3 regions of the Portococcus stanieri PCC 6802 genome follow, and region 3 is predicted to be linked to each of the others. Evidence: predicted binding sites of a transcription regulator. Region 3 holds the regulator's gene; each other region holds the start of a gene.

Region 1 (5,561 bases), 2.0 Mb from region 3:
CCTGTTGCCAATTATTCTGCTACTGTTTGGCTCCGCTGTCGGCGTGCTCGGCAGCCTGTTTGCCGTGCGCCGCTTCTCCGCCAGCAGCTAATTTATACCAAAATTGTAGTAACAAACAGGGGATCTAAGTTCCGTAGTATAGCTTTCGCGAATTGGTATAACAGCTGAAAGCTAACCGCTGAAAGCTATAGCGGTTTTCAGATCGGAAGGAGTAGGGGGTTTGGGGGCGTTGCCCCCAAGAAGGGGTGGAACCCCTTCACCCCAAAAATAAAACCCGTTCTCAATTGAAAACCGCTATATAATGTCCCTTAACTTTGAATTATTTGCCTAAATTTGCCTGATATGTCTAAGAATTACAAGATTGCGCTCTTACCTGGTGATGGAATTGGGCCAGAAATTATGCAGGTGGGAGTAGCAGTTTTGCGCGCGATCGCTCCACAATTTGAGATATCCTTCTCCTTTGAAACAGCGCTGGCTGGTGGGGCTGCCATTGATGAGACCGGACATCCCTTGCCAGCGGAAACGCTATCGCTGTGCCAGTCAAGCGATGCCGTTTTGCTGGCGGCGGTGGGCGGCAATAAATGGGATACATTACCGAGCGAACTGCGCCCGGAGCAAGCATTGTTGGGACTGCGCGGCGGTTTGGGTCTATTTGCCAATCTGCGCCCTGCGAAGATATTGCCTCAGTTGATCGATGCGTCGTCGCTCAAGCGCGAGATTGTAGAAGGAGTGGATATTCTCGTCGTGCGCGAACTGACGGGCGGTATTTATTTCGGCAAACCCAAGGGTATTTTCACCGACGAGCAGGGCGTAAGGCGCGGTTTGAATACAATGGTCTATTCCGAAATGGAAGTGGATCGAATTGGGCGCGTGGCATTTGAGGCGGCACGCAAGCGCAAGGGAGTTCTTTGTTCGGTGGATAAAGCAAACGTGTTGGAAGTATCGCAACTCTGGCGCGATCGCATCACTAAGATGTCTCAGGAGTATCCCGACGTAACTCTATCGCACATGTACGTGGATAATGCGGCGATGCAGCTTTTGCGCTGGCCGAAGCAGTTTGACACGATCGTCACGGGTAATCTATTTGGCGACATTCTCTCCGATGCAGCGGCAATGTTGACGGGTAGTATTGGGATGTTACCATCTGCGAGTTTGGGCGAGCCAGGTAAACCCGGTTTGTTCGAGCCAGTACACGGTTCCGCCCCAGACATTGCGGGTCGAGATCTTGCGAATCCATTGGCACAGGTATTGAGTGCGGCGATGATGCTGCGATATGGCTTAAATGAAGGAGCTGCTGCCGATCGCATTGAGGCAGCCGTGATGCAAGTACTGGATGCGGGCAAGCGCACGGGTGACATTATGGCTCCAGGCTGCGAACAGTTAGGTTGTAAGGCAATGGGAGAAGCGCTATTAGCTGCTTTGGCTTAGCGATCTGTACAAGGTCAAGTTGATACCAATTTAAATTGTTGTGGTTACGGATGGGGAGCGTTGCCCCCACGGAGGGGTGGCTCCCCTGCACCCCGTCCTATAACCACTAGGCTATAGCTATAGTTCCTAATGAGTAGATTTGATGTGCCCAACGCCGAGATATAGCTCGGCGATTTTAGGATCGTTCAGCAGATCTGTACCCTTACCTTCAAAGCGATCGCGTCCCGCGTCGAGTACGTAGCCGCGATCGGAGATCGCCAGCGCCTTGCGCGCATTTTGCTCCACCAGAATAATTGCCGTGCCAGTCTGGTTGATGCGTTGCACGAGATCGAAAATATCCTGTACCAAAATTGGCGATAGGGCAGCAGAAGGCTCGTCCAGAATTAGCAACTTCGGCTCTAGCATCAGCGCTCTCCCCATCGCTAACATTTGCCGCTCGCCACCGGATAACGTCCCCGCCCGTTGTTTTTGCCGCTTCGCCAGCACTGGAAATATCTGATAAATATTTTGCTTTAGCGCGTTAATATCACCCTTAACCAGGTACGCCCCCATATCCAGATTTTCAGAAATACTGAGTGAAGGAAATACATTGGCAATTTGCGGCACGTAACCCATGCCCAGGCGCACCACATCCTCAGGTGCAATACCAGTAATGTCTCGCTGCTCGAATGCCACCGTCCCAGAGCGCACGGGCACCAAACCAAAAATCATCTTGGCTAGCGTGGACTTGCCCGCGCCATTAGCGCCAATAACTGCGATCAGTTCCCCCGGCTGCACGACCAGGTTAACTCCTTGCAAGATATCAACGCCCTCCACATAGCCCGCAAAAACATCTTTGACAGTCAATAAAGGTGGTTGGGAGGGTTGATTAGAACTCATAGGTGACAAAGAAAAAGCTTAGAAATTGTTAATTAGACTGATTTTAGTAATATGCCAGTTAAAGTTAGCTAAACCAGTTCTCAACTTGGATACCAAAGAAGCGATCGTAACCCGCTCGATTATTGGTGACCATAATCAAATTGTTGACTTTGGCGATCGCTACAATTTGCCCATCAGCCAAGGGGGGGAGTTTTACCTAACTGCACCAACCGACTTCGTTCCAAAGCGTGCCATTCAGCCGCCGCTTCATTGTAAGGCAGTTATGGCACCCATAGTTCGGTAAACCGCACTCGTATCTGAGCATCATCTTCCGCTACATTAGCACTCAGCTATGTAGAGTGCTAAGAGTGGCAGTCTCTACTGTTAACAAAACTTGCTGAGTGGATAAACAATTATGGCAACAATGTCTCTTAATGTATCTACCGTAAAGCCTCTAGGCGATCGCGTGTTCATTAAAATTAGCGAAAAGGAAGAAAAAACCGCTGGTGGGATCTTTTTACCCGACACCGCCAAGGAAAAACCCCAAGTCGGTGAGATCGCGGCTGTGGGGCCCGGCAAGCTAGATGACAAAGGCGTGCGCCAACCTCTAGAAGTCAAGGTGGGAGATAAGGTGCTGTACTCCAAGTATGCTGGCACCGATCTCAAGCTGGGCAACGATGATTACGTACTGTTAGCCGAGAAAGACATTCTCGCGATCGTCTCCTAGTTAACTCTTAACATCACTACGCAACAAGAATTCACGCATAACTATTAACGTTCACAGCAAAAAACTATGGCAAAGCGAATTATTTACAATGAAGATGCCCGTCGCGCGCTCGAGCGCGGCATGGATATCCTGTCCGAAGCTGTGGCAGTCACTCTAGGACCAAAAGGTAGAAATGTGGTTCTGGAGAAAAAGTTTGGTTCGCCTCAGATCATCAATGATGGTGTCACCATTGCCAAGGAGATCGAATTAGAAGATCACGTTGAAAATACTGGCGTAGCGCTCATTCGTCAAGCTGCATCCAAAACTAATGACGCTGCCGGTGATGGTACAACTACCGCGACGGTGCTTGCCCACGCGATCGTCAAAGAAGGTATGCGCAACGTTGCCGCTGGTGCCAATGCGATCTCGATCAAGCGCGGGATCGATAAGGCTGCTAACTTCCTGGTTGATAAGATTGCCGCCCACTCTCGCCCAGTGGAGTCATCCACCGCGATCGCCCAGGTCGGTACCATTTCCGCTGGCAATGACGAGCAGGTAGGCAAAATGATTGCCGATGCCATGGATAAAGTCGGTAAAGAAGGCGTGATTTCCCTCGAAGAAGGCAAGTCCATGACTACCGAATTGGAAATCACCGAAGGGATGCGCTTTGATAAGGGCTATATCTCTCCCTACTTTGTCACCGATGCCGAACGCATGGAAGCTTCCATTGACGATCCGGCCATCTTGATCACCGATAAGAAAATTGGCCTGGTACAGGAGCTGGTGCCCGTACTGGAGCAAGTGGCGCGTGCCGGTCGTCCTCTGATGATTATCGCCGAAGATATCGAAAAAGAAGCGCTTGCCACTCTCGTGGTCAACCGTTTGCGTGGCGTACTGAATGTATGCGCGATTAAGGCTCCTGGTTTTGGCGATCGCCGCAAAGCCATGCTCGAAGACATCGCCATCCTGACTGGCGCTCAGGTAGTCACCGAAGATGCTGGCCTGCGTCTTGATGCCGTGAAGCTGGAGTCGCTGGGTCGGGCTCGTCGCATCACCGTCACCAAAGACAGCACGACAATCGTGGCAGATGGTAACGAAGCCGCAGTTAAAGCCCGTTGCGAACAAATTCGCCGCCAAATCGAAGAAAGCGATTCTTCGTTTGACAAGGAAAAGCTGCAAGAACGCCTCGCTAAGCTAGCTGGCGGTGTGGCTGTGGTCAAAGTTGGTGCTGCTACCGAAACGGAAATGAAGGATCGCAAGCTCCGTCTGGAAGACGCGATCAACGCCACTAAAGCCGCAGTAGAAGAGGGCATTGTCCCCGGCGGCGGTACCACCTACGTCCATCTGGCACCCGAACTGGAAACCTGGGCTAACAATAACCTCTCCGGTGAAGAGTTAACTGGCGCTCTGATCGTGGCACGCGCTCTGACCGCACCTGTAAAGCGCATTGCTGAAAATGCCGGACATAACGGTGCCGTGATTGCCGAGCGCGTCAAAGAGAAGGAATTCAATACCGGCTTCAATGCCATGACAGGACAATTTGAAGATATGTTCAGCGCAGGCATTGTTGACCCAGCTAAGGTGACGCGATCGGCATTGCAAAATGCTGCTTCGATCGCTGGCATGATTCTCACCACCGAGTGCATCGTGGTTGATAAGCCAGAGAAGGAAGCTGCTCCTGCTGCTGGCATGGGTGGCGGCGATTTTGATTATTAATTTGGTAGCTATAGCCGTAGACAGATCTATTAGGACAGGGGGTGTGGGGGCTGCGCCCCCACGCAGGGGTGGAACCCCTGCACCCCGTCCTAAGCCGACTGGCTATAGCTATAATTAGCGATCGACTTAGTAATCGCTCTTACTCCTGTAAACATCAATTAGAAAACACACTTGCCAAATAGGTGAGTGTGCTTTTTTTATCGACGATCTCGCTTGAAAAGCAATAAAAATACAGAAGCGTTAAACTTCTGTATTTTTAACATCGCTAGAAATTTTTCAGGTAAAGAAGCTGCTTAGTAGCGGTTTCTAACAACGGGGCGACCGCCTCCACCACGCTCTTCACGGGGTTTAGCTTTATTTACCCGCAGATCGCGCCCCATCCATTCCGCACCATCAAGTTCCTTGATAGCCTTATCTTCTTGCTCTTCTTCCTCCATATCAACAAAAGCAAAGCCCCTCATCCGACCAGTTTCGCGGTCTGTTGGTAACTGTACTCGTTTAACTTTACCGTACTCTTCAAAGACCGCTTCTACGTCTTCTTGAGTAGCCTTGTATGACAAATTACCTACGTAAATGGTCACAATATATACTCTCCGAAACTGAAACACTAAATGGTAAAACGCCAGATTTCGGAAAGAACTCGATCGACAATAAACATTGCACAAATCCCGAACCCGAACCTCGACTTGCTTAATAGTTTAGCCTCTCTAGGGGCAAAATTAGGTAAGCTGAATTACAAAGATTCTTAAAAATATGGCGATCGCGTACAATTTGTGCATTACCGCGCTTGATATAAGTATAATTAGCTACTGACTCGATGCCCGAAAAATTCAACGCGGTAATCGGTAATCAC
Region 2 (5,561 bases), 760 kb from region 3:
GATGCATTTCCCGAACGAGTCCTGAATATTCATCCCAGCTTGCTGCCCAGTTTTCCAGGAATTCACGCAGCCGAGCAAGCTTTGCGACATGGTGTCAAAATTGCGGGCTGTACCGTCCATATTGTCAGCCTTACAGTTGATAGCGGCCCCATTTTGCGCCAGGCATCCGTACCCGTAATGGACGACGATACACCTGACTCCCTACAAGCAAGAATTCAGGTACAGGAGCATATCATTTATCCCCAAGCGATCGCCGCCTATGCCGCCAGGTTAAAAAGTGCCCCCCAGCCGCCGATCTTGGCGGAAATTGCAGATCGAAGTTCCTTTGAATCGGGGAATTTAGGAGGCTAGGGTTTGAACTGCGATCCCACCCACCAATTCATGTCGTCCTGGTTGCCGCCGCCTTTGGATCTCGAACTGGGTGCAGATGAGGTACACGTTTGGCTGGCAGATCTAGAGGCAGCGATCGCCCATTTGCCAATGTGGCAATCTTTACTGGCCGAGGACGAAACTGCCAGAGCCATCCGCTTTCATTTCTCGCAGCACCGACACCTCTATACTTGCGGGCGAGGGATCTTGAGGGTTATTTTGTCCAGGTACTTAAACCTCAAGCCCCAGGCGATCGCATTCAGTTACGGCAGTCATGGCAAGCCTTTTTTGGCAGTGCCCCGCGATGTTGCTAATTCGCTCCAGTTTAACCTCTCCCACTCCGGCAGGCTGGCACTTTATATCGTGGCGCAAGGGCGAGATGTAGGAGTCGATGTCGAACAAATAAATCGCGATCGCCCGGTCGCAGAAATTATTACCAGATTTTTCACGCGATCGGAACGGGCTTATCTGCTTGGCTTGCCCTCAGCACAACAACAAACCGAATTTTTCCGGTGCTGGACCTGCAAGGAGGCACAGGCAAAAGCACATGGCAGAGGGATCGCTCAAGGCTTAGACCAGCTCGATCTAGGATCGATGCTCGCCTCGGCAGCACGTTTTACCTACTACGATCGCTGGTCGATCGTTCCCCTTGCTCTACCTGACTGGAGCGATTATGCTGCGGCGATCGCCGTTGCCGGTCAAGACTGGCAGCTCAAATGCTGGAAATTTGACTGGCAGGATTTGCCGAAATCGCTGCGATCGGCAGATTGTGAAAAATAATAGTCGATTTTGCCTGTTAGAGGTTTCTCGTCAATAAAATCCTCGTACGATGTGCGATCGCTTTGTCATCAGCCTGGTTGGTTCGGGGCAGGCACAAGGCACAGCCCCTACAGTTAGAATAAATTAACTAGTTTAATTGTTGTAAAAATCACTATGAGTGGACTAAACGATCTCGAAGAAAAATTTCGCCGCCTTGAGCGCGAGGTTAACGACGTAAAGGAGGAAGTTAACTCGGATTACTCCGATCGCTCCGAACAATTCAGCCAGTCCAGCCCAATTTCGAGTGGTGGGATCGTGGGTGCTTTCAAGACCTCGCTAGCGGATTTAGTACGATGGATTAACGGCATGACTGGTGCTACTAGAGTTGTCGCAGTTGTGGTCTTGGGGTTGCTTGTTTTCACCGTAATTGGCTTTGTGCTTAAGCTAGTTGAAGTAGCGATTTCCTTAGCAGTTCTAGCATTGGTAGTCTGGGTGCTTTACAAACTTTTCTTTGAGTCCAACCCATCCAACCCAAACTAGGTATAGCAATCCAAAATGATTCGTGTGATGCTGCAAGGCTCTAGGTCATGCGATCGGGTGATTTGCTGCCACAATCTGACAAGATCCGCCATAATTAAACAGAGGTTGCTCTTTGGAGTGCTCGCTTGACTTGTCAGGCTTGCAAATTCAAAGCAGGAACCAAACTGCGCCTGCTCAGTTCTAAAAGTATTGGCAGGTTTGTACGAGGAGTGATAAGGAGTGACAAACTGTAGCTTATGCGATTTTCTTCCTATTGGATGCCATTAAGTGCCAGCTTAGTCGTTCTGATGCCGACACTTACGGTCAATGCCCAAAATGCCATCATTAATGCCAACCCCAATCCCACAACCTACCTTCCCGCTTCTCAAATCTCGGAGCAGCAGCCGGGTTCTAAGACTGTGCTGGATGCTAATTTCAGTAAGCCACGGGTTCAACAGAACGGGAAATTAGGCGTTGTAACTGCCAAGGTGAATTTGCAGGAGATCCATTCCACTGCGCTCAAACCCACACCGATCGATTCTCGCCATACCACGAAGCTAATTACTCAGGTTCAACGTGCCAGCTCTTTAGAACCAGCCGCAGAGCCATCAGCACCATTGCAACCCACCCCACCAACCCCCATAGTAGCGTCTGTAAAATCACCAACCAGAAAAGTTTCGCCTAAAGCATCTGCTCAACCAACCCCTCTCGATCGCACCGTTAAATTTGCCGAGATTTCTCCAAAATTACCTCGGCCTGCTAACTTAGCTGTCCTGGAGCCGGATAATTCTCCACCTCGCGTAAAAACTGCGATCGCTACTGCCATTAATCCTCTAGATGATATCCCCGCTGCCAGTAAGCCCGATCGTAAACCTTCTAGCAAGCCACAGAGCAAGCCACAGAGCAACTCTGCGATCGCCAAATCTCCGGTTGCCAAGCCCGCTGTCACAGCAACTGCTACCATTAACCCTCTCGATGATATCCCTGGGGTAAATAAACCCGCGATCGCTAAGCCTAATTCAGTCACAGGTGTTGAGGTTAAACCAAGCACTAATATAGCGGCTGTCTCGCCATCAACCGAGCCTGCGACTACTAATAGCAGCACCCCAACAAGTACCCCTGCAACATCTGCAACATCTGCAACATCTGCAAACTCGGCAAATAAAGTTGCGATCGGTCTAGATCCCCGACAACCTCTGGTTGTACCCACAACTCCCAGTCAGGTCAAGATCGAACGCACCCAACCCCTCAGCCTCAAAGAAGCCCTGGAGCTTTCGGATCGCACTAACCCCACAATTGCCCAGGCCAGAATCGCGGTAGAGCGAGCCAGAGCCGTATTGGATCAAGCTTTAGCAGAAAAGAACCCAACCCTCAGCGCGCAATCTACATATAACTACGGCAACTCCTCATTCTTCATTGGCAGAAGATCTCCCACCTCGCACACTTTAAACAGTGGAGTGACTCTTAATTACAACCTTTTCACCTCTGGGCGGGTGGATGCTAACATCAGAGTCGCAGAGAATTCTCTGCGCGTGGCAGAGGCGGATCTTAACCGTATTTCCCAAACTACCCGCTTGCGTATCGCTACTGCCTATTACGATGCTCAGAATGCTGATGGACAGGTACGCATTCGCGAGCAACAGGTAAAAAATGCCGAACGTAGCTTACAAGATACTCAGGCTCTAGAAAGGGCAGGGGTTGGTACCAAGTTCGATGTTTTGCAGTCTCAGGTACAGTTAGCAAATGCCAAACAAACTTTAAGCAACGCTCGGGCACAGCAGAGCATTACCCGCCGCGAGTTAGCACGCCAGTTGTCATATCCGTCTAATCTTGCCCTATTCCCATCCGATGAAGTGAAACCCAATGAGGATTGGAAACTAGGATTAGAGGAAACCATTCTCCTGGCTTACAAAAATCGCTCCGAACTGGACATTGCCAAACTACAAAGAGAAATCGCTAACGATCGCGCCAAAGCCGAACTTGCTAATCTTGGGCCGCAGCTTAACATATTTGCCAGGCTCGATCATAACGACAACCTCAACCAAGCTGGCGATTTAACATTGGGTTATACCCTTGGTGCCTCGCTTAACTGGTCTATATTTGACGGTGGTGTTGCCAATGCTCGTGCCAAGCAATCTGAAGCCGATCGCGCCCTAGCAGAATCCCGCTTTACAGAGGCTGGCGACCAGGCTCGCTTTGACGTAGAGAGCGCCTACAATAATCTCAGAGCGCGGCAAGAGCAGATCGAATCAACCACACTAGCAGTGCAGCAAGCAACTGAAGCTCTACGTCTTTCCAGACTACGCCTCAGTGCCGGAGTCGGTACCCAACTAGAAGTACTGCGCTCTGAGGACGATCTCACCCAAGCCGATGTCAACCGCCTGGATGCCATTGTTGGCTTTAACCTCTCCCTCATTCAACTGCAAAGGGCGATCAACGGTCTGTAAGTAGGGGGTAGGGATTAGGGATGGAGGTTGGTAAAGAGCGACACAGACTCGCATTTTGTCGGTGGATCGGTCAGTTCATATGCATAAACTATTCGTTCCTACTCTCACAGCGATCGCACTTCTCTCCTGCTCGTCAGCAAGCAGCGAAGTTCCCGTGCAGTTAAGCCAGAAGAGCAATGCACCCGATATGAAGTTCGATCTGCCGCTTAAGTGCAATTTGGGTAAAGATTGCTTCGTACTGAATTATACGGATCGCGATCCCGGTTCCGAGGCAGTGGATTTTGGATGCGGACGCATGACCTACAACGGACATACCGGCACGGATTTCGCGATTCCCGATGAGAGAGTTATGCGCCAGGGCGTACCTGTAATTGCGGCAGCAAATGGCAAAGTTTTAAGAGTGCGAGATGGCATCGTCGATCGCAAAACTCTCGATACTAAGGATTCTGGGATTGAGGGCAAAGAGTGTGGCAATGGGGTTGTCATCGATCACGGGCAGGGGTGGGAAACCCAATACTGCCATATGCGCCATGGTTCGGTGGTGGCAAAGCCGGGCACTCAGGTCAAATCTGGGACTGTCTTAGGGTTGGTGGGTCAGTCGGGAGCGGCTTCATTTCCCCACGTTCACTTTGAGGCGCGCTACCAAGGCAAGCCAGTCGATCCGTTCCTGGGTGTAGATGCTCAAATCGAGCGCAAACCGGGGTGTAAAGTCCCTGCCAAGTCCATGTGGAGAACTCCACTTGTCTACGTGCCAACTGGTTTGATGAATGCGGGTTTTGCCGATCGCGTCCCAAAATTAGAAGATGCCGAGCAGGGCAAGTTTGACGATATTACACTGAGTGCGAATGCAGGTGCGATCGTATTTTGGGTGAGAACCTACGGCGTGCTTAAAGACGACCTGGAGCGCATTCGTCTGATTGCCCCTAATGGTTCTGTCATTGCAAATAGCGAAAAAAATATCGAAAAACCCAGTCGCACCTGGATGCTCTTTACGGGTAAGCGCAACAAACCCGAGCAAAAACTAGCGACAGGTACCTGGCGAGGCGAATATCAACTGATCCGCAATGGTAAAGCATTAATTGACGTAAAGCGAGAAATTAAAATCAATTAATTTCTGATACGCTACAATTTCTGCATATCAGGAGTTTACTCTGATAGTCAAAGAGAATGGGAATTGGGATTTTGTGCCATGACAGGGAATAAGCTCCTCAGGTATTCTCGATTAGTTAGAAAATTCTGGCTGGGATATTGTGGTTTATACTGGTATTACTGGCGTTGAGGCCAAGGCGATAAAGAAATTTTGTAGGGTAAAGACATGACTCAAGAGCCATTAGAAAGAAGAATCCACACGGTAGAAGAAGCTATAACCGTTATGACGGAGACTCAACGCGAGTTACAGGCTAGCCAACGCGAGTTACAAGCTAACCAGGCATACATGGCAGAAACGCATCGCATGTTGGCAGATAA
Region 3 (5,561 bases):
GCATTAACTGTTTGACAAAGGGGGTCTGGATGGCAGCAAAGATACCACAGCCCATCAGAAAAGCAATTACCACGATGAGGATAATTGATATCAAACTTGTTTGCTCTGGTGCGCTAGAGTCTTCAGAATCATCTTCATCCTCCTCTGTTTCGTCCAGATTGATATCTTCGGATTCTCCCGTTTGTTTTTGTGGAAGGATGTCTGTGGCTTGATATGCCTTGGGGTTGATGTCTTCGACATCGCTTTTAACATCGCCTGCAAAATTCTCAACGTTGCTACTTGGTTCGCTATTAACTGCGTAATCTGCCGGAATTACGGTGGGAACGCTGGGTATTTCCGTAGGAACGCTATCCTCAACATTGTCCAACTGTATATCATCATTGGGATCCAACGGCGTAAGACGACAGCGCATCAAAGCTACAGTAACATTGTCATGACCGTTACGAGTGTTTGCTTCGTTAATTAGACTTCGACAAGCCGACCCCAGCAGTAAGTTATCTGTCAGAATCGGTCGAATGTGGCTATCGTATAGTTCGTTGACGCGCTCGAAATCGCTCAAGCCATCGGAGCACAACAGGAGCAGGCAGTCTTCATCAATTTGGAAGCGTTGAATCCTGGGCACGAGGTTATCCGAAGCTCTGGTACCTAAAGCTTGAATTAGCGCTCCACCATCAACGCGCTGGTGCGAATAAATGTAAAAGTTGTATCCCAAAACAGATTCGCGGGTAGCTACATCATCGTCGAGCGTAACCTGTCTGCAGTTCTGCGGACTTACCCAATAGATCCGGCTATCTCCGACATGGACGATGTAAACTTGATTGCAGACCTGTCCCTGCGAGCGCGGTATGACCGCCATTACCAGGGTAGTACCCATGCGCTGTTGTGCCTGGCGCTGCTGCTGGTCGTTAAGCGCTACGATTTGATTATTAACGACTCTGATGATTGACTCCAGTTGTCTGGAAAAGGCGGCGGGAGAGAACGGCTCTGAGTCGCTCTCGACTTGATGTAAGAGAATTTGGAGCTGTTGCTCGATGGTTTTAATAGCCATGGTGCTAGCTACTTCACCGCCTTCATGACCGCCCAGGCCATCGCAAATGATAGCGACGCGATCGCGCAGGAATTCATTGTGTTGCATTCGATCCTGTTGCTTGGGATCGGGATAGCATGTATCTTCATTGTGATCGCGGCTGGGGCCCTGGTCGGTGCCGCTGGCAACCCGCACCGAGAAGGGTTTAGTTTGGAATTGGGCATTAGCCAATTCATCTAACTGAGCGATCGCTTCATTGACATCCACAGCCTTGCGAGCCAGGGCATAAACGCAATCGGCCAGCGACTCGGCAATTTCCGGCTGCGCTTGAGGTAACCATTCTTTCCACAGATCGCCTAACTGTGAAGGTTCTGCCTCAGTCACGTCGGCTTGCAATTCCAGCAGGCGTACCCAGGATCCATCCACCCGCAACAGGTCACTTTTGAGCAACGTCCGGGTCATATTTTGTTCGGCTAAAGGCTGCCAAAGTTGCAAAACTTGCCACAGCCAGTTGATTTGCCTTAATGCCGAAGCCTTTGCCCAACTTGATGCTAAGGTTGGCAGCAGATGTCCATCTACACTGACCGGGATATTTTCTAAGAGCAAAACCTCAGATAAGCTAAGTTCCTGACCCCATCGCAATAACCCATAGGGTCGGGGTAAGTGCAGGGGCAATCTTGACAGCTTCAGGTAAGAGACAACATAGGAGGGAATCTCGTCAGGACTTTCAGGTAAACGGTATTGTTGCGTGTCGATTACCACTTGAGAATCGTGTATGAGGTAGCGATCGCCCAACATCTTGCCTGGGGGAAATGCTTCGACATCTAGCCCTACTGCCCAAAGGTAGAGTTGTGGAACTTGAGTGGATTGATCGTCTCTATTCATCTAAAAAACCTGTTTTTCCCTACTAAGACCCTTAAATGTTGTTATACCTTCTTGCTGTGTTTTTTATAGCGTAGTTGGCCGGGTTCTATTGCTAGTTGCTTGCGGTTAGTTAATGGTAGCTTTTTTGCACGTATTCAGAAGCATAATTAAGAGCATAATTTAAGTATCTTAGGCGCTGAAACCGTACTGACACCGTAGCACAACTTTTGCTCGCGTCGAGCTTGGGATCGCGCTCGGCAGTCCTAAGATTTTAAAGTTCTTAATGTTCGTCAAGTACCTAATTTCCACCGAATCTGGTTATTCTATTAATCATTAAAGCTTTTTTAATTATTTTTTTGTTTTTGGCAATTTTTAATGGTGCGTTCAATGGTGCAAAGCTCCTCAAACATTACGAAGGCAAACTTAACCACTAGAGAACAAAAGGTGCTTTGGGCAACGGTGAATCACTATATTGCTACGGCTGAACCAGTTGGTTCTAAAGTTTTGGTAGAGGAATATAAATTTGATATCAGTGCTGCCACTATTCGTAATGTTATGGGTGTGCTGGATAAATTTGGCTTACTCTATCAACCCCATACCTCCGCCGGACGAATTCCTTCACACTCGGGTTATAGGGTTTACGTAGACGATCTAATTAGCCCCCCTGACGATTTGTCGTCTCATATGCACCAGCAACTGTCGCAGTCGATGCATTTAACGGAAAATTGCAGCCTTGAAATGCTCTTGCGTAGCGTGGCACATATTTTGGCAACATTGAGCGGCTGTATTGCCCTAATCACGGCTCCGCACGTACATTCCTCTAAAATTCGCCACATTCAACTGATCGAGATCGACGCTAGCAAAGTCACGATCGTTGCCGTTAGCGATTCCTATCACACGGCTTCGGTGTTAGTCGATCTACCTGCCTCTCCTGATACCAGTTCTCTAAGCGAGGAACTGCAGATACTCAATAAATTCTTAAACGCGCACTTACGCGATCGCCAGTGGCATGACCTGGCTAACCTGAACTGGCTCGACCTGGACGCTCAATTTCGCAAATACGCTACTGTCCTGGAGCAGCCCTTACGAGAACTAACCCGTGCTTGCAACCCACCGGAAATGGGGCAGATTTTTATCAGCGGTTTGACGGAATTGTTGCGCCAACCCGAGTTTAGCCAGCTCAGTCAGGTAAAAGCGATCGTGCAGTTGCTAGAGGAAAATCAAGCCGATCTATTTCCATTAATTTTCGAGCAACCAGACTCAACCAACGATCGCAGGCGAGTTAAGGTGAAAATCGGCTCCGAAATCAGCCTGGAACCAATTCAAAACTGTACCTTGATTTCCTGCACCTACAGTAATTTCAATAATAATGAAAGTACGGTAGCGGGCAGTGTGAGCGTGCTCGGCCCTACCCGTTTAGCCTACGAACGAGCGATCGCCTCCGTGCAAGCCGTAGCAGATCATTTATCCGAGGCAATTAACCAGAGGTAAGGCGCATTGGCGATTCGTTACCCCCATAAACAAACCCTATCCCAACCATAGAATAATTGCATCCCTGCATGTGCCTTAAATTTAGGTAATTATTACTTTTTGTTGCAAAAATTGACGCACTTCGCAGCTAGAATGCTTGATGAGAGATAAAGTTAAAAAAAAATGGATTTTGCAAATCTCAGCACCCTGCTTAATGCTGGTGTCATATTACCTGAGCTGATCGTGACTGCAACGCTTGTTGTGGTGCTAACGATCGATCTGATTATCACTAGTGCCCAATCAGCTAAATTCCTGCCCTACGTGGCAAGCATTGGTTTGGTAGGAGCTGTGGCTGCCCTCTATTGGCAATGGACGAGTTTAGATAATCCTGCTTCATTTATTGGTAGTTTCTACGGCGATAAACTCAGCATTATCTTCCGTATCATCATTGCTCTTTCAGCCCTGTTGACAATTTTGATTTCAGTCAGCTATCTGCACCAAGCAAGAGTCGTGCTAGCTGAGTATATCAACATCCTGTTAGCAGCAACCTTAGGTGGTATGTTCCTGGCTGGTTCTAACGAGATGGTGATGATATTTGTTGCCCTGGAAACCCTGAGTATTTCCTCTTATTTGCTCACGGGCTATACAAAGCGCGACCCTCGTTCTAATGAAGCTGCACTGAAATACCTGTTAGTTGGGGCCTCCAGCTCTGCCATATTCCTGTATGGCATGTCTTTACTGTACGGCCTCTCTGGTGGAGAGACGAACCTGATCGATATTGCAGCTAAGCTGCCACACAGCGGCATCAGTTTAATTTTAGCAATGGTTTTTGTGGTTGCGGGTATTGCCTTTAAGCTTTCGGCAGTTCCTTTTCACCAGTGGACGCCGGATGTGTATGAAGGCTCGCCTACGCCTGTTGTCGCTTTTCTGTCGATTGGCTCTAAGGTGGCGGGATTTGCACTTGCGATCCGGTTTATGGTGACGGTGTTCCCCAACATCACGGAGCAGTGGCATTACGTGTTTGTAGTTTTAACCATTCTCAGTATGGTGCTGGGCAATGTGGTGGCGATCGCCCAAACCAGTATGAAGCGCATGCTTGCCTATTCCTCCATCGGGCAGGCAGGATTCGTGATGCTCGGTCTACTGATTGGCACGGAATCTGGTTACTCCAGCATGGTTTTTTACACGCTGGTTTATCTGTTCATGAATATGGGAGCGTTTGCCTGCGTCATCCTATTCTCTCTGCGCACGGGCACCGACCAGATTAGCGAATACAGCGGCTTATATCAAAAAGATCCGCTCTTGACCCTGGCTTTGAGTATTTCCTTGCTATCTCTGGGTGGCATTCCTCCTCTGGCAGGCTTTTTCGGTAAGCTGTATATTTTCTGGGCAGGCTGGCAAGCCAAAGCATATGGTCTGGTGATTTTGGCACTAGTCATGAGCGTGGTTTCCATTTACTACTACATCCGCGTGATCAAGATGATGGTGGTGAAGGAACCTACCGAGATGTCTGTTTCCGTGCAAAACTACCCCGATCTCACAGGTGGTAAAGCCTGGTCGGCAATCGGCATGAGACCGCTACAAGTAGCGATCGTCTTGACGCTGGTATTTACCAGTCTTGCTGGTATTGCCTCCAATCCGCTATTTACAGCGTCAAACCAGTCAGTCCAAGAAACTAAATTCTTGCAGTCCGCCAAGTCAGCGGTTTTGGATGTTACGCCCATTGCAAACTCAGCACCGCTAGATTTGACGGTTCGTTAAACCTGTTAATACACTGACAAATTACAAAAGTAAAAGCTCTGCTTGGCAGGGCTTTTATGCTTCTTAAGCGTTATTTTTATTTGATTGCTCGAAACCTACTTGTTGCTCATCTCGCAGGCTTTGCGCAACAAAAGATCGTTACCATTTCCAGGAGACATAGTTTCAAACGTAGATACCTTGCTACCGAGTAAAGTAGCAGATACATCAAATAAAGGATTGCCCTTGGCATCAAAAGCTGATACGCTCTGCACTTTTGTAAATTGGGGCGCTTTACAAGAACCTCGAAATTGAATCATGGCGCTGTACATCACCCCTTCAAATGGTTTGATGGGTACGATTAGAGCAGAGTAGTTGACAAGATCTCGTTGCTTCGGAACTCTTGACGGCTTGCTACCCATATAGATGATGCCATTGGAACTCCGACTAAGTTCGAGCCAAT

The links. Region 3 encodes HrcA, which represses chaperone genes, less so after heat shock. Its sites were predicted from a motif close to TTAGCACTCNNNNNNNNNGAGTGCTAA; they were not measured.
Region 1: the regulator HrcA is predicted to act here: its motif matches at 2,626-2,652, upstream of groES (co-chaperone GroES).
Region 2: the regulator HrcA is predicted to act here: its motif matches at 1,858-1,884, upstream of PSE6802_RS31080 (TolC family protein).

What each region holds. Positions count from the first base shown of each region.
Region 1 is NZ_KB235914.1:3,023,167-3,028,727, reverse strand. It holds gene PSE6802_RS0119690 (cell division protein FtsX) at 1-91, shown strand, start outside; gene leuB (3-isopropylmalate dehydrogenase) at 343-1,428, shown strand; gene PSE6802_RS0119680 (ABC transporter ATP-binding protein) at 1,555-2,307, opposite strand; partial or broken gene PSE6802_RS35925 (PIN domain-containing protein) at 2,372-2,567, opposite strand; gene groES (co-chaperone GroES) at 2,702-3,013, shown strand; gene groL (chaperonin GroEL) at 3,080-4,708, shown strand; gene PSE6802_RS0119660 (RNA recognition motif domain-containing protein) at 5,002-5,289, opposite strand; gene PSE6802_RS0119655 (Fur family transcriptional regulator) at 5,511-5,561, opposite strand, start outside.
Region 2 is NZ_KB235914.1:1,734,502-1,740,062, reverse strand. It holds gene purN (phosphoribosylglycinamide formyltransferase) at 1-351, shown strand, start outside; gene PSE6802_RS0113135 (4'-phosphopantetheinyl transferase family protein) at 355-1,149, shown strand; gene PSE6802_RS0113130 (hypothetical protein) at 1,303-1,668, shown strand; gene PSE6802_RS31080 (TolC family protein) at 1,905-4,094, shown strand; gene PSE6802_RS0113120 (M23 family metallopeptidase) at 4,174-5,205, shown strand; gene PSE6802_RS0113115 (hypothetical protein) at 5,410-5,561, shown strand, end outside.
Region 3 is NZ_KB235914.1:977,620-983,180, reverse strand. It holds gene PSE6802_RS0109850 (PP2C family protein-serine/threonine phosphatase) at 1-1,912, opposite strand, end outside; gene hrcA (heat-inducible transcriptional repressor HrcA) at 2,267-3,382, shown strand; gene PSE6802_RS0109840 (NAD(P)H-quinone oxidoreductase subunit N) at 3,545-5,122, shown strand; gene PSE6802_RS0109835 (hypothetical protein) at 5,218-5,561, opposite strand, start outside.